Regions from separate parts of the Alteromonas sp. 009811495 genome, predicted to be linked through region 4. Evidence: predicted binding sites of a transcription regulator. Region 4 holds the regulator's gene; each other region holds the start of a gene.
What was found. Region 4 encodes FliA, which starts transcription of late flagellar genes. Its sites were predicted from a motif close to CTAAAGNTNNNNNNNNNNNNGCCGATA; they were not measured.
Positions count from the first base shown of each region.

Region 1: OZ660_RS05980 (flagellar protein MotY) is a predicted target of FliA. The motif match lies at 3,784-3,810, and genes of this name have one in related genera.
Region 2: OZ660_RS02855 (DUF3530 family protein) is a predicted target of FliA. The motif match lies at 3,270-3,296, and genes of this name have one in related genera.
Region 3: OZ660_RS03430 (HAMP domain-containing methyl-accepting chemotaxis protein) is a predicted target of FliA. The motif match lies at 2,394-2,420, and genes of this name have one in related genera.

Region 1 is NZ_CP113972.1:1,319,149-1,325,124, reverse strand. Features, by position in the region: gene cspE (transcription antiterminator/RNA stability regulator CspE) at 1-76, opposite strand, end outside; gene OZ660_RS05995 (SDR family oxidoreductase) at 409-1,119, shown strand; gene gloA (lactoylglutathione lyase) at 1,278-1,667, shown strand; gene glpQ (glycerophosphodiester phosphodiesterase) at 1,743-2,819, shown strand; gene OZ660_RS05980 (flagellar protein MotY) at 2,844-3,716, opposite strand; gene rnt (ribonuclease T) at 4,013-4,648, shown strand; gene OZ660_RS05970 (peroxiredoxin) at 4,729-5,334, opposite strand; gene OZ660_RS05965 (bacterioferritin-associated ferredoxin) at 5,626-5,820, shown strand; gene OZ660_RS05960 (TonB-dependent receptor) at 5,917-5,976, opposite strand, start outside.
Region 2 is NZ_CP113972.1:620,346-626,321, reverse strand. Features, by position in the region: gene rapA (RNA polymerase-associated protein RapA) at 1-2,510, shown strand, start outside; gene OZ660_RS02860 (pseudouridine synthase) at 2,510-3,220, shown strand; gene OZ660_RS02855 (DUF3530 family protein) at 3,356-4,240, shown strand; gene OZ660_RS02850 (hypothetical protein) at 4,383-4,706, shown strand; gene OZ660_RS02845 (AmpG family muropeptide MFS transporter) at 4,779-5,976, shown strand, end outside.
Region 3 is NZ_CP113972.1:765,873-771,848, forward strand. Features, by position in the region: gene OZ660_RS03425 (diguanylate cyclase) at 1-102, opposite strand, end outside; gene OZ660_RS03430 (HAMP domain-containing methyl-accepting chemotaxis protein) at 224-2,248, opposite strand; gene OZ660_RS03435 (symmetrical bis(5'-nucleosyl)-tetraphosphatase) at 2,522-3,349, opposite strand; gene apaG (Co2+/Mg2+ efflux protein ApaG) at 3,361-3,735, opposite strand; gene rsmA (16S rRNA (adenine(1518)-N(6)/adenine(1519)-N(6))-dimethyltransferase RsmA) at 3,743-4,570, opposite strand; gene pdxA (4-hydroxythreonine-4-phosphate dehydrogenase PdxA) at 4,567-5,553, opposite strand; gene surA (peptidylprolyl isomerase SurA) at 5,568-5,976, opposite strand, start outside.
Region 4 is NZ_CP113972.1:1,167,090-1,173,065, forward strand. Features, by position in the region: gene flhA (flagellar biosynthesis protein FlhA) at 1-876, shown strand, start outside; gene flhF (flagellar biosynthesis protein FlhF) at 906-2,306, shown strand; gene OZ660_RS05310 (MinD/ParA family protein) at 2,312-3,178, shown strand; gene OZ660_RS05315 (RNA polymerase sigma factor FliA) at 3,175-3,906, shown strand; gene cheY (chemotaxis response regulator CheY) at 3,943-4,326, shown strand; gene OZ660_RS05325 (protein phosphatase CheZ) at 4,361-5,116, shown strand; gene OZ660_RS05330 (chemotaxis protein CheA) at 5,129-5,976, shown strand, end outside.

The DNA.
Region 1 (5,976 bases), 150 kb from region 4:
CATTATCTTGTGTTAGGAAGCCGTAGCCTTTTTCTTCGTTGAACCACTTAACTGTACCGTTTACAGAATTAGACATAATAAAAACCTTTTAAAATTGATGTTGTGGTGAAATCTCACCGTAAGGCCATAGACATAACCAAACTAATAAAGTGATGTATTTCTGTAAATTAAACTTCAATTTGAAGGAATAACGAGAGGTACAGCGCAGTAATAGGAAAAGCATAAAACATATCTAAAGCGGCGAGGAGAATACAGCCTTCTTTAAGCAAAGTCCAACGGTTTGTCGTTTATTTTTTATTCACCTATCTTGAACAGTTTTCGCCGTACTTCACTGAATACGTATGTTTGTGGGGATTTCAAGCTAAGTACGCTAATTTTAAGTCACTGATTTTTTTGTGGAGTAATGTAATGTCAGATCGTTATGAATTGAAAAATAAAACGGCCATTGTTACCGGTGGTGGCAAAGGATTGGGAAAGACTATTGTTGCGCATTTATTAGCACAAGGAATGAAAGTTGCTATTTGCGGGCGAACAGAGAAAACGATTACCGAAACCGTTGCGCATTTTGATAGTCAATATCCTGGGAGAATCTTTGGCGATGTCTGTGACGTTGCCAACAGTGGAGCAGTCTCGCGCTTCGTAAAAGCCGTCCACGCCGAATTTGGTGACGTTCACGTACTGATAAATAATAGCGGGTTTGGCAAAGAAACGCGTATTTGGGAAACCAGTGAATCAGACTGGGATGAAGTGATGAACACCAACATCAAAGGCACTTTCTTAATGTGCAAGGCAGTTGTTGTAAACATGATAGAAAATAAAGAAGGATATATACTTAATATAGCCTCGCAAGCCGCGTTGAATGGCTATGCTAACGCAGGCGTATACTGCGCATCTAAATTCGCTATGGTTGGTTTGGGAAAGGCACTTCAAGAAGAAGTCCGCGAGTTTGGTATTCATGTACACTCCCTAAATCCCGCACTTATACAGTCGCAGAAATCTGACAGCGACGACATCGACCAAGGGTTAATTCAAAACGAAGACTTAGGTGAAATGGTTGTTTACTTACTATCACAACCACGTCGCTTGAAAATTGACAATATTGGGCTGTGGGGCTTTTAGTAAAGCCTCTTGTATAGTCAGTAGTGTCTTAAAGCGTTAACATTTCTCTTTTATCATTATGCGTTATGCCTTTGTTGAGCATTGCCAGTGTTAAGGCGGTTAGCGCGTATTGATAGGTATTAATGGGTATTGTTTGAAAACATCATTGAGAGAATAAAATGAGAATGTTACATACCATGCTTCGAGTTAAAAACTTAGAAGCGTCACTTCACTTTTACACCCAATTAATGGGTATGCGCCTACTTCGCCAGTCTGAAAACAAAGAGTATGAATATACACTGGCCTTTGTGGGCTATGGCGATGAAGCCAATAACACAGTCCTTGAACTCACCTACAATTGGGGGGAGAACAGCTATGACAAAGGTAATGCATACGGGCACATCGCTATTGAGGTTGACGACATATACGCATTTTGTCAGTCATTAGAAGCTAATGGTGCTGAAGTATACCGTAAGCCCGGTCCAGTAAAAGGTGGAACCACGGTTATCGCGTTTGTTCGAGACCCAGACGGCTACGCCATTGAGTTAATTCAAAACAAAGCGCGTTAAGCGCTTTGTAATGCTTTTTGCTCACGACAATAAATCAAAAGGGAGTTTGAGCCTGTGCTATCACTTTTATCACCCATAAACATTCGCCGATATACGTTAGACATAAAACGACTCTGTTCAGCCGCGCTTCTCAGCTTATCGACTGTCGTCAGCACAGGTGTTTTTGCCAACGGTGAAGCTTTAGAGTCAGCTGAAGCGCAATTTACAATCGTGGCACATCGCGGTGCCTCTGGATACTTGCCAGAGCATTCATTAGAGTCGACCACGTTGGCGTTTGCACAAGAGCCCGACTTTATTGAACAAGATGTGGTGATAACCAAAGACGATATTCCGGTTGTTTTACACGACATTCACCTTGAAACAGTGTCAAATGTTGAGCAGGTATTTCCACAACGACACCGCGAAGACAATCGCTACTATGTACGAGATTTCACACTCGCCGAGCTGCGTACTTTACGCTTACACGAACGCGCTGACGGTGAAGGTAAACAAGTATTTAGAAAACGGTATTCCGGCGCAAAAGCAAACTTCACTATTGCAACGCTTTATGAACACTTTGAACTTATCAGTGAACTAAACCGCGAATTTAATAAACGCGTGGGTGTTTACCCCGAGGTAAAGTCCCCCGCTTTTCACTTAAACGAAGGCGTAGATGCAAGCAAGATAGTGATAGAAGCTTTGCTGTCTTATAATTTTGGCGGCGAAAACGGTAATAGTTTCTTACAGTGTTTTGACTTTGAAGAAGTAAAGCGCATTCGCGAAGAATTGAAATACAGTGGCAAAGTCGTAATGCTAATAGGTGAAAACAGCTGGGCAGAAAGCTCGACTGATTACGATTGGTTGCGTACGAAAGAAGGGATGGAAGCCGTTGCTCAGTATGCTGATGGTATCGGTCCATGGTTGGGTCATTTATTAGACCCCGCAGCGCTTAAAAAGGGTGAAATAAAATCGGCGTCGTGGCTTGATAACGCCCATGCGAACCAACTCGCTGTTCACCCATACACCTACAGACAAGATGCATTACCCGAGGGAATGACAGGTCCACAGCTATTACAAATATTGCGCGATGTTATAAAAGCTAACGGTGTATTTACTGACCACGTTCCACCTGTTCACGACTGGCGACACCAAATTGAGAGTATGGGAAAGTGAGTTAATCTTTACTAAGCCCTGCTTTTAGGATTTAGATAGGCGTACAACGACCCTACGGTTTTGTGCGCGATTTTCTCGCGTATCATTTGAGGCAATATGGCGTTTTTCACCGTGGCCAGTTAACTGGATCCTATCTTCCGGAACGCCTAGTGTTGTAAGGTAGCTCTTCACTTCGTTAGCGCGGCGAATTGATAGCTGTTCGTTATTCCAACGGCCACCGTAACTATCGGTGTAACCGTCAAGTAGCACGAGTTCCAATTCGGTATCTTCTTTTAAATACTCTCCAATCATATTCAAGCGCTTGCGAGAGTATTTAGTTAATTCGGTACTGTTGTTTTTGTACGACAAAACGGTATAGGAAATATCGTCGAAACTAAATGGCAGCAGGTTAGACACACATTTAGCGAACTCGCGGTATACACCTGTAAAATTACTGGCGTTTAATGCTACCGCCACTTGGTCGTATTTATTATACCAATCTTGGTAGTAGATAGTCGGCCAAAAACCTTTTTCAAGTTCAGAGAGCATCGTCCAAGCAGCATCCCGCGGAAGGTCGCCATTGTATTGCTTGCGAATAGACATATCCGCTATTGGCTTAGGCGCGACGCCAGGCATCCATTTAGGTGGCACGGAATACACCGATGCCACTTCAAACTTACTTGGCAGTAAATACATATCCAGCTCAAATTCCATATTAAGCTGCTTAGATGCATAACTGGTAAATAAGGCTTCCCCGTATCCAGGTAATTCGTGATTCAAGGTACATTGCAAACGAGATGGGTTATCTACTTTCCAATTAGAAGTTTCAACGGTGGCAGAATACTGTCGCATAGCCGCGCTAGCTGATAGCGAACCTAAAAGCCCGACAAAGACAATATATTTTAATTTCGACACCATAACGAAAACCCAAACTGAAAACCAAGAAGACAAACTCAACACATAGACGCAATGAGCTTATTTATTCTATCGTCCGAAGTGTAGAAAAGTTTAGTGATTAAATCTACATCAGGTCAATTTTTTACACTTTTATATGCCCTTCAAAATGGCATGTAGCAGCACAAAAAAGCGCTACTGAAAATTCAAACTGGCAACTGGCAATTATCCTTGCGATAATTTGGCTTTAGCTGACTGGTGAAAAGCCCGATTGTGGCCTTCTCCGTCCCATTCATCCGATATTGTTCTCAAGAGTGTTTATGTCTTCAAACCCGCCCTTACTATCTCATCGCTTTAGAGGTTACTTTCCCGTAGTTATCGACGTTGAAACTGCTGGGTTCAATGCCGGTACAGATGCATTACTTGAGCTCGCGGCGGTGACGGTAAAAATGGATGAAAATGGTATTTTGCATCCTGACGAAACGTTTCACTATCATATAGATCCCTTCGAAGGAGCCAATCTAGAGCCTGCCGCGTTGGAGTTTAATGGAATTGATCCTCACTGTGCACTGCGCGGTGCCATCGCCGAAAGCGATGCAATGAAAGCCTTGTGCAAAGGCATTAGAAAAGCGCAGAAAAATGCCGATTGCCAACGTTCTGTGATTGTCGCGCACAACGCAACGTTCGATCAGAGTTTTGTGAATGCGGCGATTGAGCGTTCTAATATCAAGCGTACACCTTTTCACCCCTTCGTATCTTTCGATACCACCAGTCTGGCTGGTTTGGCCTTAGGTCAAACGGTGTTAGTGAAAGCGTGTCGTGCAGCAGGAATAGCCTTTGACCAAAACGAAGCGCATAGTGCGCTATATGATGCGCAAAAAACCACTGAATTGTTTTGCTTTATGGTGAATAGGTATAAAGCGCTCGGTGGATGGCCATTAGCAGAAAGCGAGTAAATACGCGCTAATATAGAAAGTACAACGCAAATAAAAACAGCGCCCGTAGGCGCTGTTTTTTTATCTTTGCAAAAGCTGTCTTATAGTTTATCAGCTTCTTCAGACAAGTACTTAGCTACACCTTCAGGTGATGCATCCATACCCGCTTTACCTTCAGTCCAACCCGCTGGACATACTTCACCGTGCTCTTGGTGGAACGCTAATGCGTCAACCATGCGTAGCATTTCGTCAACGTTACGGCCAAGTGGAAGATCGTTCACAACTTGATGACGTACAAGACCATCTTCGTCAATTAGGAAAGAGCCGCGGAATGCTACGCCATCTTCTGGGTGCTCTACGTCATATGCTTGACAGATTTCGTGCTTAACATCAGCAACCAATGTGTATTTAACTGGACCAATACCACCTTGATTTACTGGTGTATTTCTCCACGCGTTGTGAGAGAACTGAGAATCGATTGATACACCAATCACTTCAACACCGCGCTTTTTGAATTCGTCAAAACGCTTATCGAAAGCAATAAGTTCAGAGGGGCATACAAACGTAAAATCTAGTGGGTAAAAGAAAACAACCGCTTTTTTACCTTTGATAGCTTCACTTAGCGTGAATGAGTCAACGATTTCACCACTTCCCAACACTGCTGCAGCAGTAAAATCTGGCGCTTGACGGCCTACTAGTACACTCATGAGTCTCTCCATTTAAATTGGATTGTAATAATAAGAAGCGGCCAAATAGCATGGCCACTTTTTGAAATAAAATTTTGATGATTGGGTTATAGGTCCAAAACCTAAAATAACAACATGAAAACGTATCTTTTTTTACTGATCGTACCAATTTCAATCAAATAAGCGTTATGTACCAGAATGACTGTACACTTCTCACTCAAAAATTAAATTTATCTCGCCCCGCAAACTTTACTTGCCAAACAGATGAATAACAATTATTATCATTTACAGATTCATTTGGAGTACGTTTTAATGTTTGTTTGTATGTGTTACGGGGTAACTGATAAAAGCATTCGCGCAGCTGTTGAAGAGAATGGCGTGGGAAATATGCGTGAGTTACGTCAGCACTTAGAGCTTGGTTCACAATGTGGAAAGTGCATTCAAATGGCACAACAGATTATCGACCAGACAATCATCGATGAATCTCTTTTCAAAGATGTGGGTTAATTAATACCTTATTCCGCGCTATTTTTTCAAACGCTTTCATTTCTATAAAAATGCCAAATTTCTGGTGTCACTGCTAGCGTTTGCCACTATTTTTAACTACTTAAAGTTATACTCCAACCCTAAATAGTAAAACGCACCATTGATGCCACTTGGCGA
Region 2 (5,976 bases), 550 kb from region 4:
ACCAACCAGAAAAGCGACTGTTCAGCCAACAGCTTGACCACCCGAAGTGGTTTGACTTGCGCGAGCGCGCTTTGGATTACCAATACGATTACCTTCGCTCAAGTACTATTGGCCTAGCTGGCGCGCGTATATCACTTATTCCGCACCAGCTTCATATTGCCTCTGAAGTAGGTGGTCGTCACGCGCCACGCGTTTTGCTAGCCGACGAAGTAGGCTTGGGTAAAACCATTGAAGCAGCACTTATTATCCACCAGCAACTAAAAACAGGCCGTGCAGAACGCGTGCTAATACTGGTGCCAGATTCATTGGTACACCAATGGCTGGTAGAAATGCTGCGTCGCGTTAATCTGCCATTTTCTATTTACGATGAAAGTCGCTGCGAGGCATTAGAAGCCAGTGAGGCGTCTGACGAAGGCGACGTTAACCCCTTTGAGAACGATCAGCTTGTGTTATGCAGTATCGATTTCTTAAGCCAAAGTGAAAAGCGACAACAGCAAATTCAAGCCGCTAGCTGGGACTTGATGGTTGTCGATGAGGCGCACCATCTTGCATGGTCAAGCGATAATCCTTCTGCAGAATACTTATGTGTAGAAGCCTTGGCGAATAAAACTCCAGGGGTATTACTGCTTACTGCAACGCCCGACCAGCTAGGCCACGAGAGTCATTTTGCACGTCTTAGACTACTCGACCCTGCTCGCTTTCATAGCTACGACGCTTTCTTAGAAGAAGAATCTAAATACAGCCAACTCGCCGATGCCGTAGCACCACTTTTATCTGACGCAGAGCCGAATGATAAACAGCGCAATAAGCTTGCCGAATTCGCGCCTGATGTTATGGAGCACGCAGGTGATTTGTCTGATTCAAACAATCGACACGCGCTTTTGCATCAACTCATTGACTGCCACGGCACGGGACGAATGCTATTTAGAAACCGTCGCGCCAATATCGAAGGATTCCCAGAACGTAAGTTAAGCGCCTATGAGCTTGCTCTCCCTGAAGTATACTCAGATGCGGTTTCCGGCGGCGACCTCACTTATTCGCTCTACCCAGAGCGAATGGCAAGTGTCGTTAACAGTTGGACCAAGCACGATCCGCGAGTTGCTTGGCTACTCGACTTCATGCAAAACGTAAAGCCAGAAAAGATCCTACTTATCTGTGCTAGCGCCCGTACCGCACAAGAGCTAGGTGAAGTAATTCGAACTCAAACAGGCATTCGTCATAGCGTTTTCCATGAAGGCATGAGTATTGTAGAGCGCGACAAAGCAGCACATTACTTTGCCGATGAAGAAGAAGGGGCGCAAATACTGTTGTGTAGCGAAATAGGTAGTGAAGGTCGTAACTTCCAATTTGCACATCACCTAGTCCTGTTTGATTTGCCTATTACTCCTGACTTACTTGAACAGCGTATTGGTCGACTAGACCGAATTGGCCAGACACAGACGGTACAAATTCACGTACCTTACTTAGCCAAGACCGCACAACACGTGTTGCTTGACTGGTACCATGAAGGGCTCAATGCCTTTGAAAAAACCTGTCCGACAGGGTCAGGCGTATTTGACGATGTGAAGCCACTATTGATTGGCGCATGCTTACGTCCTGATGATATGGCCGCCCGCGACGAACTTGTCAACATGAGTATTACGCTTAACAGCCAGCTTGTAGCGCAACTTGAAGCTGGACGAGACCGTTTGCTTGAGCTTAATGCCTCGGGTGAAGGACGTGTCGAGCAACTGCTTGAAGATATTATTACGTTAGATAGTGAGCAAGATTTATCGCGCTTTATGGGGCGTGTTTTCGACGCCATAGGCGTTCAACAAGACGAAAAGGGTAACGACTGCTTCATTCTTATGCCAACGGAGTCCATGGTTAGCCAATTACCAGGACTCGATCCTGAGGGCATGACAGTGACATACAAACGCCGTGTGGCTACTACACTAGAGAACGTGCAGTTCTTAAGTTGGGACCATCCGCTAGTGCATACTGCAATTGATGTGGTGCTTACCGATGTGCACGGCAAAAGTAGTATGGGCTTCATCGCTGAACCTTCGCTGCCTAAGGGTGCCTATTGGATAGAGGCGCTTTTTGTATTGCACGCGCAAGCACCAAAAGCACTTCAATTAGGTCGCTTTTTACCGCAAACACCAGTAAGAGTGTGTTTGGATGCTCAAGGCAAACCGTCTGATTTAAGTTTTGATGTAAAACGCAAAGTAGGCCGAAAAATATCAGCACAGCTAATTAAAGCGCTACAACAGCCGCTTGAATTAGCGATAGAAAAAGCGCGTAAACTTGCACATCAAGAAGCAAACCAAAAGCAGCACGATGCGCTAGCAACTATGCACAATACGCTAAATGGCGAGATTCAGCGATTAAGAGACCTGCAAAAACGCAACCCTGCAGTGCGCGACAGTGAAATAGAATTTATCGAAACCCAAATGAATGCGTTAGATAAAGTTATTCAAGAAGCAGATGTCCAGCTAGACGCACTGCGCATAGTGGTGAATAACCCTTAATGGCAAATCCAAGTTTTGTGTACAAACCACCCATGATGCCTTATCTCGATTTCCTTTATCGAGATGAGGACATTGTTGTAGCACATAAGCCCAGTGGACTATTAAGCGTACCGGGCAAGGCCGCTGAGCATAAGGATGCGTTGATCTCTCGGGTCAACGCGGTATTGCCAACTGCATCGGTGGTACATCGACTCGATATGGCCACATCGGGTATTATGGTGATGGCGTTGAACAAAGATAGCCATCGTCATATCTCCAAGCAATTTGAGCTTAGAAAAACAAAAAAGCGTTACTTTGCCAGCGTCTTTGGCCATATAGCTCAAGATATCGGCGAAGTAGATTTACCGTTAATTTGCGACTGGCCTAATAGACCAAAGCAGATGGTTGATTTTGAACGGGGAAAACACGCGTTAACGCACTTTGAAGTAGTTGAACGCACGCATGATGCAAACGGGCGTCCATTTTCACTTGTTGCGCTTTACCCCATTACAGGGCGCTCACATCAGCTGCGAGTGCATATGCTAGAACTTGGTCACCCAATTTTGGGTGATAGGCTTTATGCACATGACAGCGCTTTGGCCATGGCTTCACGCTTACAGTTGCACGCTGAGAGCCTATGCTTTACGCATCCATCTACCAAGCAATGGCTCAATTTTCAATGCCCAGCGCCGTTTAGTCATGTTCTCGCCCAACCACTTTCTCAAGACTAAATCACGCTAGGAATAAACCTTGGGCAGCGAACTATTCGCAATATTTGGATTGCAGATATTTGTCATTAGGCCGATATACCGTATGTAGACTATTTTAGTTAAAGCGCTTTTTTCGTTAGGACTGGTTCGCAAACAATGATTAAGCATCTGTGCTCGCTTCTATTTTTGATGATACCCACCGTGTATTCATCTGCCGCTGCAGGTGACTTTTTTGCCGATATTAGCCATGCATACTTACCCGGTCAGGTAACAGAAATTATCGCTGGCGACACTATTTTGCCCATTGTCGAAGTTGATGCACATACCCCCTTGCCACTGGGAACTGCTATTATCATTAGTGAATTGTCCCCAGCGGGATTAACGATGGGACAGGGCGACATGTTGGCTGAAAAACTGGCCGAAAAAGGCTGGAACGTGATTATCAGCCCATTTGAGCAACCGTTGCACAATAACGCTCAAGCCACTTCGCAAGTAGAAAGCGAAAACTCACCAGATCAATCAGATAGTGTAATGACGATGGACCCAGACATCCATCCTCGAAGTAATCAGCTTACTCAGCATCTCGATTTTGACGACACAAAAAACAAATTGGGCATGCAACTGAACGCACTTAATAACTATCTTCAAGAGCGACAAGGTTACCGACTAATTATCGCACAAGGCATGCTGGCAGCGAGCTTTTTGTCACTAGCAAGCACACAACCGTCACTTCACCCTGACACATTTGTCGCTATTTCCCCATTTTGGCCAGATTCCACAATTAACGACTTAGTCGTTGATAATATTGCCCAATCAGACTTTCCGGTCCTAGATCTTGCTGTGGACAACTACAGTAACTGGGCATCAAGCACCGCAGCACAGCGACGAGTGAGTGCAAAAAATGCACTAAAAATGCACTATCGGCAGGTTGAGATATCAGGCACACCATTAGTCTTTAGTATAAAGCCAGATCAAGAAAGCTCTTATATTCATACACTTACAAACACTACTATTGGCTGGACACGTCATCTAGGCTGGTAAATCTCTGTTCGAGGGATTACGCTAAATTAATCTAGAAAACAATTACCTAATGAGAAAACGCACTACGCAATGGCCTGCTAACGAGCAGTTAGATTGTTATGAACTATAATACTTGTATAAAGCAAATACGGTTGGGCACCTCGTGACTGTTCAAGATTTCGTAGATAGTAAAGCGAAGCAACTGTGTTTTTATTTGAAAGCATTCTGGCAGGGCGAACTTCCCGCGGAGGAACTCGAGCTCTTCTTTTGGGACAGCATGGAAGAGTGGAGCCAGATTGATTACACATTAACACAGCCATATACGCCAAAAGAACGTGTTTTTTGGCATCTATTACACCAAGTGCATTATTGGAATGGCGATAAACTTGAAAACGATAAATACCTCTTCGACGAATTAAGTAACTGCGTCAACTTTCTTGATGGATTAGGGCATTGCCCTTTAGACTGTGTGGGTGTTCGTCCCTAACCCACGCGTTCTCCTCTCTTACCACAATAAAAACCATTCTCTAGGTTGCTTATCATCAATGTTCATGGCTCAATGACATTTTTGCATACTCGCCAAGGGCTAACTTATTTGTTCTCTGCATTAAACACCTATAAAGACAAACGCTTTCTGAGTATTTTTTGTTTCGGAATATCCAGTGGTTTTCCATGGATAATGATTGGTTCTGTGCTCTCTGCTTGGCTCAAAGACGAAAACTTATCACGTTCTGCAATTGGGTTATTCGGCATTATCTTTGCCACGTATTCGTTTAACTTTCTATGGTCGCCCTTACTAGACAAACTCAAGCCACCTTTTTTAGGGCAGCGCCGAGGCTGGATTATGGCTATGCAAGGTGCTGTTGTTGTGTGCTGCCTTGTTATGTCTCAACTGAGTGCTACTACTGATTTATTTTATATTGCACTTGTAGGCCTTTTCATTGCTATTGCCTCTTCCACACAAGATATAGCCATTGATGGCTTTCGCATAGATACCATTGCAGAGAATGACAAAGATGGTATGTCAGCGGCTTCTTCTGTCGCCACTGCAGGATGGTGGACAGGCTACGGTGGCTTAGGTGCAATTCCCTTTTATCTTGCCGACTATACCGCCTACACATGGCCTGATATCTATCTACTTTTAGCCTTCATGATGCTTCTGCTAATGGTTGCGACATTGCTGACCAACGAGCCTGAAATTGATAGAAAAGCACTTTTAAGCCAAATAACGCATGACACTGGCAGCGGCGTTCTATATTGGCTGCGAACGACATTAATAACGCCTTTCTCAGAGTTTTTCAGTCGAAACGGCGTGAAACTAGCTGCCTCTTTCCTGTTATTTATATTTTTGTTCAAGATTGGTGAAGCATTTTTGGGACGTATGAGTATCGTCTTTTACAAAGAGATTGGCTTTTCAAATAGCGATATAGGTACGTACTCAAAGCTGCTCAATTGGTGGGTTACTATTGTATTTTCGCTTTTAGGTGGCCTGGTTAATATTCGCTACGGCATTTACAAAGGGCTAATGATTGCGGGCATTGCCATGGCGGCCTCTAACCTCATGTTTGCGCTAATTGCACAGACAGGCCCATCAACGGGCTTGTTAGCAATAACCGTGATAGTGGATGGTTTTACAGGTGCATGGAGCACTGTCGCTATGGTGGCGTTCATATCGTTGCTCTGCAATCGTGCGTTCAGCGCTACCCAGTATGCGCTTATGGCCTCATTAAGTGTTGCTGGACGCACACTGGTGGCCT
Region 3 (5,976 bases), 400 kb from region 4:
GTAAGTCACAAATGCGCGTATACACAATTGCACAGCAACAAAGGTAGTGATCACAATGACTACCCCCAAAACTAATTGAGAACGAAGCGACCGAGTACTCAAAATATCCCCCTCAACAAACACTTCTTACAGTATAGCCAACCTATTAGGTTTCGCCGGGGAACAAAAAAGGGCTCCTTGCGGAGCCCTTTCATTACGTACTTTTTGTCGAGTTTACGGGTATTTACACCTTAAACTGACGAATTGATTGTTGCAGTTCTTCCGCTAATCTTGCCACTTCGTGGCTAGACTCAGACGTTTGTTGTGCACCTGCGGTAGTCTCTTCTGCAATGCCTACTATAGTTTCAAGCTTCTCACTGATTTCTTGCGATACCGTATTTTGTTCACGAGCCGACTGCTCAATTTGAGAACTTACATCGTGCGCTTTATGCACCGCATCAGAAATAATGTCCAGAGCCTGTGTTGCACGTTCAGTTTGCGCCACACAGGCTGCGGTTTGCTCTTTACCTTGGTTCATAACCGCAACAGCGCGTTCAGCACCAGCTTGTAGAACCTCAATCATCGCGTTGATTTCTTGGGTAGATTCTTGAGTACGGCTTGCAAGGGTTCTTACCTCGTCTGCGACAACCGCAAAACCACGACCTTGCTCACCAGCACGCGCCGCCTCAATTGCTGCGTTAAGTGCAAGTAAGTTAGTTTGGTCTGCAACACCGCGAATAACATCAAGAATGCCGCCTATACTTGCGCTATCTTGATGAAGTTTATTAATAACGTCTGCTGCGTCTTGAACGTCTTTAGCCAAAATTTCGATAGTATTTTTGTTTTCTATTGAAATTTGTCTGACATTTTCTGCTTCGGCATCCGCATGACGGATTTGGCTAAGCGTATCTTCTGCATTTTGCACCACAAGTTGTGACGTGGAGTGCATTTCTGTTGTTGCTGTGGCTACTTGTCCAATTTGCGACTTTTGGTCTTGGATTGAATGCGTAGTTTGCGCGGTCACTGCTGAGGTTTGCTCTGATGCGGCAGCAAGTTGCTCTGCACGCACGTTAATAGCAGTGATCAACTCTTTCAAGTTACCAATTAGCTTATTACAGTTTCTGGCCAGTAGTCCAAACTCGTCTTGTGCTGAATCATCAAGGCGATGTGTTAAATCACCAGACGATGCTACTGTCAGTAACTCATTAACACGATAAAGCGGGCGAGTAATCGCGCGTACTGTCACAAACCCAATAAAGGCAGCAATGGCAATTGAGAAAAGTACCACTAGCACAACAATGGTGTTACCTGTCGTGATGGTGCCGTTTACCTGTTCTTCTATATCGCTGGCCTTTCTGTCGGCTTCTGTTAACAGTTTTTCTAGCTCAATAATGCCCTGAGCGATATTCGCATCAGATGCGTTAAGCGCTTTTTCCGCATCATTTCGGCGCTCTAGGCGGTCTACATGCAGCTGAACTACGCCATCACTGGCTTTAATAGCGTTTACAGCACCGTTAACTAAATCGTTAATTTCATCTAGCGTTCCTGAGTCATCGCGGCCACCAGCGGTTTCAACCATTTCGCTTAGCTGGGTAACCACTTTTTCAACAACAAGGTCAACTTCATTACCCAAGGTTTGAGAACGCACTAGCGTTTGCGTTTTCACGTATTCGTTAGACACGGTAAGTAGGGATAACAGTGAAGACTCTAATTGACTGCCTACTTCGGCTGCTCTACGTAGACTTGCATTGCTTTGAACTGCATCTAAGTCAGAAAAATCAAGAAGATATGTTGAAGCGTCATCTGCGTTATCTTCAGCGTCGCCTAAGCGGTCTTGAATTGTATTGCGAAGTCCCAAGTACTTTTCATGATTCTTATACATTTCTTCGACGTTTGCGGTATACGCATCGAAAGATTGTCGAACTGAATTCAGTGTACTCTTTAACTGTGGTTGGTCATCGACAGCAAGGGCAAGTTTCTTATACTCACTATCAAAGCTCTCTTTTGCGGCGTTAAACGAAGTGCGTTTTTTCTCAAGTCCATTGAGCTCTTCTTCAATATAACTCTCAAAAGTCAGCCGACCCATATTAAGAAAGCTGGCTTTCAACGCGTTACTACCTGCAACGGTTGGAAGGGCGACATCGTTGACCTCTTCGGTCGCAGAGCCTATTGAATTGAGGTTATAAAGCGAAACAACACTGATTACGATCAGAAGTGCGCTGATCGCTACAAATCCCCCGATTACGCGCGTGGCTACGGTTATTTTCATCGGAACTCCTGGATGAGTGCATTTTTGTTCTTATCACTAACGATATTACCCCTCAACCTTATTAAAATACACCCAAATCAACATGAATGTGATTGTACTTTAGGGTGAAGGTTTAATACATCATCGTTACTATCACAAATAATTGTATCGGCTTCAGAGACTTAATGTTTACTTTATTTATGCTATTTGCACATAAATAGTTACTGGTTGTACCAGTTTTGGTCAAGTTTTTACTATTCGTAAGGAAGTTTGCTCACTAAATGAAGTGTACGCTCATGCCGAAACACTAATTAGCTCATTCTTACCAAGCTCTAACATGGTCATGGATTGGCCCCATACATAACCGGTATCTAGGCCAATAAATTGCGGGTTATTGGTTTGTCCTGACAATGCAGCCCAATGCCCAAAAATGACCTTTTCATTGCGGCCCAAATGCGTATTTTCATGTTCGAACCATGGAAGTAAGGTGCTGCTTGTACTATGCATTATGGCACTGGGATGTGCTTTGTTATCGAAATCTAGCGTCGAATTTTTGTGAACGAAACGCATTCTTGTGCAGGCGTTTACGATAAACCGCAGGCGTTCGCTACCAGCTAATTCCTCTGACCATTTATGAGGCTTGTTGCCATACATTTCTGTTAAAAAGGAAGCGTATTGCGGGCGTTTGAGTACATCACTCACTTCGTCACTTAACGCAAGTAGCTTGTGCGTTGACCACATTGGATATAAGCCTGCATGAACGATTACTGTGTTGTTTGCTACTTTTTGGGCAAGAGGAAAGTGACGTAACCAATCCACAAGTTCTGGCAGATCTGGAGCACTGAGTAGCGGCGCGAGCTTATCCGATTTTTTCGCTTTGCGTATGTTATTTACAACGGCAAGTAAATGGAGGTCGTGATTGCCTAAAACACTGGAGAAACTGTCGCCAAGAGATTTAAGAAAGCGTAATGTACTTAAAGAGTCTTCACCTCTAGCCACTAAATCGCCCACTGCGAAGAGGTTGTCGGCATTGGGGTCAAAGCGCGCTTTATCCAGAACGCGACGCAGACCATCATAACAACCTTGAATATCACCAATGACGTACGTGTTGCCTTGCGACATGCGAAGCTACCTTAATGGAGAATACTGGGAATGGCTAAACGGAATACTGAAATTGGCACGCGGAAACGCTCGCCGTTTTCACGTTCCATTTCATAGTAGCCTTCCATATTTCCAACGGGTGTGTCAATGACCGCGCCACTGGTGTAATCAAAACTTTCACCTGCCTTTAATATCGGCTGTTTTCCAACAACACCGGCCCCTTCCACTTCAGAGGTTTTACCGTTTGCGTCGGTTATACGCCAATAACGATTAATCAATTGAACCGTCTCGTTACTCTTATTCTCTATTGTGATGTGATAAGCAAACGCGTATTGCTTGGCGTCAGAAGGGAGGTGGTCAGGAAGGTGGCGAGTTTTCACTCGCACCTGAATATCGAGTTCTTCCATAGATGCCTTACTGCTCTTGTTGGCTCTCTTTAGCTGAAACTGCATTGGCAAGTGTGGCGAAATCGCCAAGAGACAGCACTTCTGCCCGACATGTTGGGTCGATACCTAATGCGCTTATTTCTTCTTCACTCAAGCAATCTTTCAAAGAGTTACGAATGGTTTTTCGGCGTTGGTTAAAGGCTTGTGCACAGACACGCTCAAGCGTATTTACCGAAACAACATCAACCGGTGGTGCACTGTGAGGAACTAATTTTACTACTGCTGAGTCTACCTTTGGCGCAGGTTTGAAAGCGCCTGGCGGCACGTTAAGTACTGGAATGACATGACAGTAATATTGTGCCATAACCGATAAACGGCCATAGTTCTTTGAACCAGGCCCAGCAGCCAATCTATTCACCACTTCTTTTTGCAGCATAAAGTGCATGTCTTCAATACTGCTGGCGTGATCGAATAAATGAAACATTAAAGGCGTTGAGATGTTGTACGGCAAGTTACCAAACACGCGAAGCTTTTTGTCCTTAATCGGCATTTCTTTTAATAAGGCCGAAAAGTCCATTGTCATGGCATCTTGTTCAATAACGGTTAGCTTGTCACCATTGAAAGGGTGATGGCGTAACCGCTTAGCTAAGTCTCGGTCCAGCTCGATAACCGTTAAGGCATCAACCTCTTCACATACTGGATCGGTTAGTGCACCAAGACCTGGGCCAATCTCGACTAAGTTTTGTTCGTTTTTGGGGCCAATTGCGGCAACAATTTTTCCAATCACATATTCATCGTGAAGGAAGTTTTGGCCAAATCGTTTTCTGGCCGTATGGCCTAAATGTGTTTTACTCATTGTTGATGTTGTGCAAGCTCAATGGCTTTTTCCAATGCTTTTCTGAAACTTCCGGCGTCAGCTTCTCCTGTACCTGCAAGGTCAAGGGCGGTGCCGTGATCTACTGAGGTACGAATGAAAGGCAAACCCAGAGTGATATTTACTGATGCGCCAAACCCTTTATATTTCAATACAGGCAGGCCTTGGTCGTGGTACATAGCCAGTACAACATCAGCATTTTCTAAATACTTCGGCTGAAAAATGGTATCGGCTGGCAAAGGTCCGGTAATATTCAAACCTTCAGCGCGTAACTCTTCCAGTGCCGGTATGATAGTTTGAATTTCTTCCGTTCCAATATGCCCATCTTCACCAGCGTGAGGGTTTAGTCCACACACGTAAATGTGGGGTTCTTTAATACCAAATTTAAGTTTAAGATCGGTATTAATGATGTGAATCACTTTGTGTAATCGCTCACGAGTGATCGCTTTCGCCACGTACTCTAGCGGGATATGTGTTGTCGCAAGGGCAACGTTAAGTCCTTCCGTTGCTAGCAGCATAACCACATCGATAGTGTTTGATTGATAGGCGAAGAACTCGGTATGTCCGCTAAATGATACCCCAGCCTTGTTAATTATGCCCTTATGTACGGGGCCTGTAACAACTGCGTCAAAGTCTCCATCCATATTGGCTTGGCAGGCTTGTCGTAATGTCTCGACAACGTAGAGTCCATTTTCGCTATCAAGCGTACCTGCGATAACGTCTACAGATTTATCTATCTGCTTAATAAACAACGAACCCGCAGCTTGTACTTGCGGGTTATTGGCGTCGTATTCAATAAGGGTTAGCGGTAAATCTAGCCGTTCGGCCCTTGCTCTGAGCATGTCACCGTCGGCAAACACGACAAGCTGTGCCTGCCATGTCTCTTGGGCCAGTTTAATAATTAAATCTGGCCCTATTCCAGCCGGCTCTCCCGGCGTAATTGCTATTTTAATTGGTGTACTCATGTATCACTTAATGTTTATGAATCTACAACTTCAACATACGCCGCATCACGCATTTCGCGAAGCCAGTTTTCGGTTTCTTCGGCAAATTTACGGTTGAAGATTAACTGAGATGCTTTTTCTTCTTTGCGCTTGTCTGTTGCATCATCAACTCGACGATCGATAAGTTGAATTAAGTGCCAGCCAAACGTTGAACGAACCGGATCGCTAAACTCACCTGGCTCAAGTTGTGCCAACGCTTCTTTAAATGCCGGCGTGTAGTTCTCTGGATCTGACCAGCCTAATTCACCACCGCGCAGTGCAGAGCCTGGATCTTCAGAATATTCTTTTGCTAATTCAGCAAAGTCAGACTCACCACTCTCAACTTCTTCTCTAAAGCGAATTAGCATCGATTTGGCTTTGTCTTCACTAAGAATAATAGACGGT
Region 4 (5,976 bases):
GTACATATTCGCGATAACCTCGATTTAGAACCAAATACTTACACTATTGCCATGCTCGGCGTGACCATTGGCGACTCACTCATTAGTCACGACGAGGAGCTTGCGATTAATCCAGGGCAGGTGTTCGGCAAGCTTGAAGGACGCGCAACGAAAGATCCCGCTTTTGGGCTCGATGCTGTATGGATAAAACCGAATAAGCGCGAGCATGCTCAAACACTCGGTTATACTGTGGTCGATGCCGCAACGGTTGTGGCAACCCATTTGAGTCAGCTTCTGACTAATAATGCCTATCAACTATTAGGTCATGAAGAAGCTCAGCAACTTCTTGATATGTTGGCAAAACAGCATCCTAAACTTGTTGAAGGACTGGTGCCGGATATTTTACCGCTTAGTACCGTAGTTAAAGTATTGCAAACGTTGCTATTCGAAGGCGTACCAATTCGTGATATGCGTACTATTGTTCAAACTTTAAGTGAGTATGGTACGCGTAGCCAAGACCCTGATGTACTGGTATCTGCAGTACGTATTTCGTTGAAACGACTGATTGTTCAAGAGATTACACAAGGCGCCAAAGAGATACCTGTCATAACCTTGGCGCCAGAGTTGGAACAGATGTTGCACCAGTCTCTTCAAGCGGGCGGTGAAGATGGTGCTGGCATAGAGCCAGGACTAGCAGACAAGTTGCAAAAATCATTGCAACAAGCCAGTCAGCAGCAGGAGCTCGAAGGCGAACCTGCGGTATTGCTGACGTCAGGCATGCTAAGACCTGTGCTGTCACGCTTCTTAAAGTATTCAGTTGTTGGGCTCCACGTACTTTCGTACCAAGAAGTGCCTGATGATAAGCAGATAAAAATAGTCAGTTCGGTCGGTCAATAATCTGACACTGAGCGATTGGAGAGGTTGCAATGAAAATAAGACGTTTCTTCGGCAAAGATATGCGTGAGGCGTTAAGCCAAGTAAAAGCTGAGTTGGGTAGCGATGCGGTTATCATGTCAAACCGCAAAGTGGCTGACGGTATTGAGCTTGTTGCAGCTTACGATAAAGAGCCAGAGGCTAAGTTGTCAGTGCCAAAACCCGCCTCTAAAGCGCCCGGTCAGAAAGCTGTTCCTAGCTTAAGTGAAATCATCGGTGATGACGGCCCAGACAGTTTAAAAGCGCTACTTGAAAAGCAACATGGTTCAAGCGCTCAGCCGCAAAGCCAAAAAGATACCTCTGCCAATGCGCAGCATGCTAATGAAATTGCATCGCACCTTAACTTTTCTGATGACTTTATTGATGAAGTTGAAGCTGCTCAGCCTCAACCTCAATCCCGTGCGAGCCGCTATGAGCAAGCAGATGCGTTTCCTTCACATCAAGCATCAAGCATAGATGAAACTGCGCCTAATCAATCAGACGAACTTGCTCAAATCAAAGAAGAACTCGCCTCGCTAAGAAACGTCTTGCAATATCAGGTGGCTGATTTGATGGAAGCGAAGAATAAGCGTCAAAAACCCGTTCATCAATATTTGATAACGCGTTTAACCGATATGGGTTTAAGTCATGCGCTTGCGACTCAGCTAATAAATTACACGCCTGCTCACTACAATGAGCGCGAAGCGTGGGTTTACCTTCTTAACCTATTGGCTAATCGCATAAATGTAACAGGTAACGATATACTTACCGCACAAGGCGCTGTTGCATTGGTGGGTCCTACTGGAACGGGAAAGACAACCACGGTAGCAAAATTGGCTGCGCGATATGCCCAAAAGTACGGCCCAGAATCAGTGGCAATGATCACCATTGATACGTACAGAATAGCTGCGTTTGAACAACTGGCTACTTACGGAAAGATAATTGGCTGTACAGTAAGAAAAGCACAAACCAGCGAAGAGTTAGCAGATTTACTTTTCCAACTGCGTCACAAGCGTCTAGTATTGATTGATACAGCAGGGTTTAGTCAGCGAGATAGCCGTTTGATTAAACAAATTAAGCAATTTGACAATGGTCAAATGCCACAAGTGAAAAAATATTTGGTAGCGCAGGCAAATACACAATATCCTGCACTGCAAAGAATAATTAAAGCGTATGATGAAATTGAACTAAGTGGCTGTATTTTCACAAAGTTAGATGAGTGCTACTCTTTAGGAGAGGTGCTTAGTGCTGCAGTTGAGTACCAGTTACCGGTTAGTTATGTCACCGATGGGCAAAAAGTACCAGAAGACATTAAGATTGCAGAAGCAAAATCTTTGGTTTCTGCTGCTGCAAAGCTTTATAAAAAGTACGGTTTGAATCATACTAGTAGTAACAACGCCATTAAAACAGCATAAGCAGTATGATTGACGACCAAGCGAGTAGCTTAAGAAAAATGAAGCAATCAAGGTTAATCAAAGTTATTGCCGTCACCGGAGGTAAAGGTGGCGTCGGTAAAACAAATATTACACTAAACACCGCCATTGCTATGGCTAAGCAGGGTAAGCGTGTAATGGTTCTCGATGCAGACCTAGGTCTGGCTAATGTCGATGTGATGTTAGGTCTTCGCGTCGAGAAAAATCTTTCTCACGTATTATCGGGTGAATGCACGCTTGATGAGGTACTCGTCACTGGTCCGCATGGAATCAAGATTGCGCCAGCGACATCGGGTACACAGTCAATGGCAGAGTTATCACCTACTCAGCATGCGGGTTTAATACGCGCCTTTAGTGAATTACGTTCACAAATTGATGTTCTCATCGTCGATACCGCAGCGGGTATCTCAGACATGGTATTAAGCTTTTCTAAAGCGTCGCAGGATATTATGGTTGTAGTGTGCGACGAGCCTACATCATTAACTGACGCTTACGCGCTGATCAAAATTTTGAATCGCGAACACGGTGTGTTTCGATTTAAAGTGGTCGCCAATATGGTGCGCGACGTGCGGGAAGGGCAAGAGCTGTTTAGTAAATTAAGTAAAGTAACAGGTCGATTTTTGGATGTTGCACTAGAATTAGTGGCAACTGTCCCGTTTGATGAAAATATTCGTAAAGCGGTACGCAAACAAACCGCTATCGTCGATGCCTACCCAGGTTCGCCTGCTGCCGTTGCAATTACTCAACTGGCTAACAAGGCATTGTCATGGCCAATCCCGGCTCAGCCAGGTGGTCATTTAGAGTTTTTTATTGAACAGTTGGTTGCAGAGAAAGCAGTAGGAAATCAGCGTTGAATAGCAAGGCAGCAGCTTATCAACAACAAACCGATAAGTCGCAGTTAGTCGAACGACATGCGCCTTTGGTTAAACGTATCGCTCATCACTTGATGGCGCGTTTGCCCGCTAGTGTACTTGTTGACGATTTAATTCAATCAGGCATGATTGGTTTATTAGAAGCTGCTCGCAATTTTGACGGCTCGAAAGGTGCGAGCTTTGAAACCTTTGCGGGTATTCGTATCCGCGGTGCTATGCTGGACGAGATTCGAAAAGGCGATTGGACGCCGCGGTCAGTGCATCGCAACGGTCGCGCGATAACAGAAGCCATTTCGCAAGTAGAAGGCGAGACTGGACGCGATGCCAGAGATTCTGATATTGCTGCTAAACTCAATGTGAGTTTGCAGGACTATCATCAAATGTTGAATGAAGTAAATGCTGGTAAGTTGGTTGGCATTGAAGATTTAGGTGTGTCTGAGGACGTTATTTCGACTGAACAAAATCGGGGTAGCGACGCACCACTTGAAGACTTGATGCAAGGTGCTTTCCAAAAGGCGTTAGCCCATGCGATTACAACATTACCTGAACGAGAAGCTATCGTGCTTTCTTTATACTATGATGAAGAGCTAAACCTACGAGAAATAGGTGAAGTACTTGATGTTAGTGAATCGAGAGTAAGCCAAATTCACAGTCAGGCCATGTTAAAACTCAAATCACGAATGAAGTCGTGGCAAGCTGACGAAGAATAGATATTAATAACAATTAACCCCTCACTGGAGGCTATTTTGGATAAAAGTATGAAAATTCTCGTGGTTGACGATTTTTCTACCATGAGACGTATCATCAAAAACCTACTTAAAGACTTGGGTTTCTCCAACATCCAGGAAGCGGATGACGGAAGTACGGCGTTGCCAATGCTACAGCAAGGCGACTTTGACTTTGTCGTTACCGATTGGAATATGCCGGGCATGCAAGGAATTGACTTGCTACGTGCTATTCGTGCCGATGACAAACTGAAGCATTTGCCTGTGCTAATGGTTACTGCTGAAGCCAAGAAAGAACAAATTGTTGCGGCAGCGCAAGCCGGCGTAAATGGCTATGTAGTTAAGCCTTTCACAGCTGCAACATTAAAAGAAAAATTGGATAAAATTTTCGAACGTTTAGGTTGATCCAGACGCTCACCAGAGAAACGAGGTTTACTGGATGTCACCAAATGTAAACGTTCCGATTACATTGGACGAAGCTAAACAACTTGTTGCCTATCTTGAAGAGGGTGACAACGCTTCTGCCAATGCGCTACTTGAAGCAGCCTCAATGAAGGAGAATGTTGAGCTGTTTGCAGAAGTAGGAAAACTGACGCGTCAACTTCATGATGCGCTCAATAATTTTCAGATTGACGATCGCATTAAGAATCTTGCGACCGAAGATATGCCTGATGCACAGTCTCGTCTGACATACGTCATTGAAGAAACTGAAAAAGCTGCTAATACTACTATGGATGCAGTAGAAGCGAGCATGCCAATTGCAGAAACGCTCGCTGAGCGCATCGAGAAAGTGATGCCTGAGTGGAAAAAGCTAATGAGCCGCCAAATAGAATTAGGCGAGTTCAAAGCGCTTTGTGCAGATTTAGATAACTTACTTGAAGAAAGCGCAGAGCAATCAACTAAGCTCACACAGTTACTGACAGAAGTATTGATGGCACAGGGTTATCAAGATTTAACTGGTCAGGTAATTCGCCGCGTTATCGACTTGGTAAAAGAAGTCGAGGACAGCCTAGTAAACATGTTAACCATGTTTGGCGAGCGCGACGGTTCAGAACATTCTAAACCTTCTAGCGTTAAGGCCGATAAAAATGATGGTGTACAAGCGGAAGGCCCAATTATCGACGCGGAAAATCGCGATGATGTTGTTTCTGGCCAAGATGATGTAGATGATCTTTTGTCTAGCTTAGGTTTTTAGGGGAGCGGGCGCATGTCGTTTGATGTTGACGAGGATATATTACAGGACTTTCTAGTAGAAGCTGGAGAGATACTTGAACAATTACAAGAACAGCTCGTTGATCTTGAGAACAATCCAGAAGACGCGGATTTGCTGAATGCAATTTTCCGCGGCTACCATACTGTTAAAGGCGGAGCAGGGTTTCTATCCCTGACTGAGTTGGTTGAAATATGCCACGGGGCCGAAAACGTTTTCGATGTTATGCGAAACGGGCAACGTACACTCACGCCGGAGTTAATGGATATTATTTTGCAGGCCACCGATGTGGTGGTAGAGATGTTTGAACGTGTTAAAGCGCGTGATCCTCTAGAACCTGCAGATGCACATCTTGTCGACTTATTACACAAACTAAGTCGCCCAGAATCTCCTGACGAAAATATCTTTGGCGATACTGCACCCAGTGCAACTCAGCCTGCAGAGGTTGAGGATGAGCCTGAACTTGTTATTGAAGAGTCAGAGCCTACATCGTCGTCAAGTGACGGTGGTGGCATTGATGAAATCACTGAAGATGAATTCGAAGCCTTGCTAGATGAACTTCATGGTTCAAGTGCTCCCGGTCAGTCTGCACCAAAAGCGGCAGCGCCAGCGAAAGCCGCTGAACCTGCACCAAGCGCAGGCGGTGATAGCGATGACATCACCGATGAAGAATTCGAAGCGCTTCTTGACGATTTACACGGTAAAGGTCAATTTGGCGGTAGCGAAGATGCAGCACCTGCATCAGCACCTGCGCCAGCGGCACCGGTATCTGCATCAAGCGATGAAGAAATTACTGACGACGAGTTTGAAGCGCTACTTGATCAATTGCATGGTTCGGGGCAAGG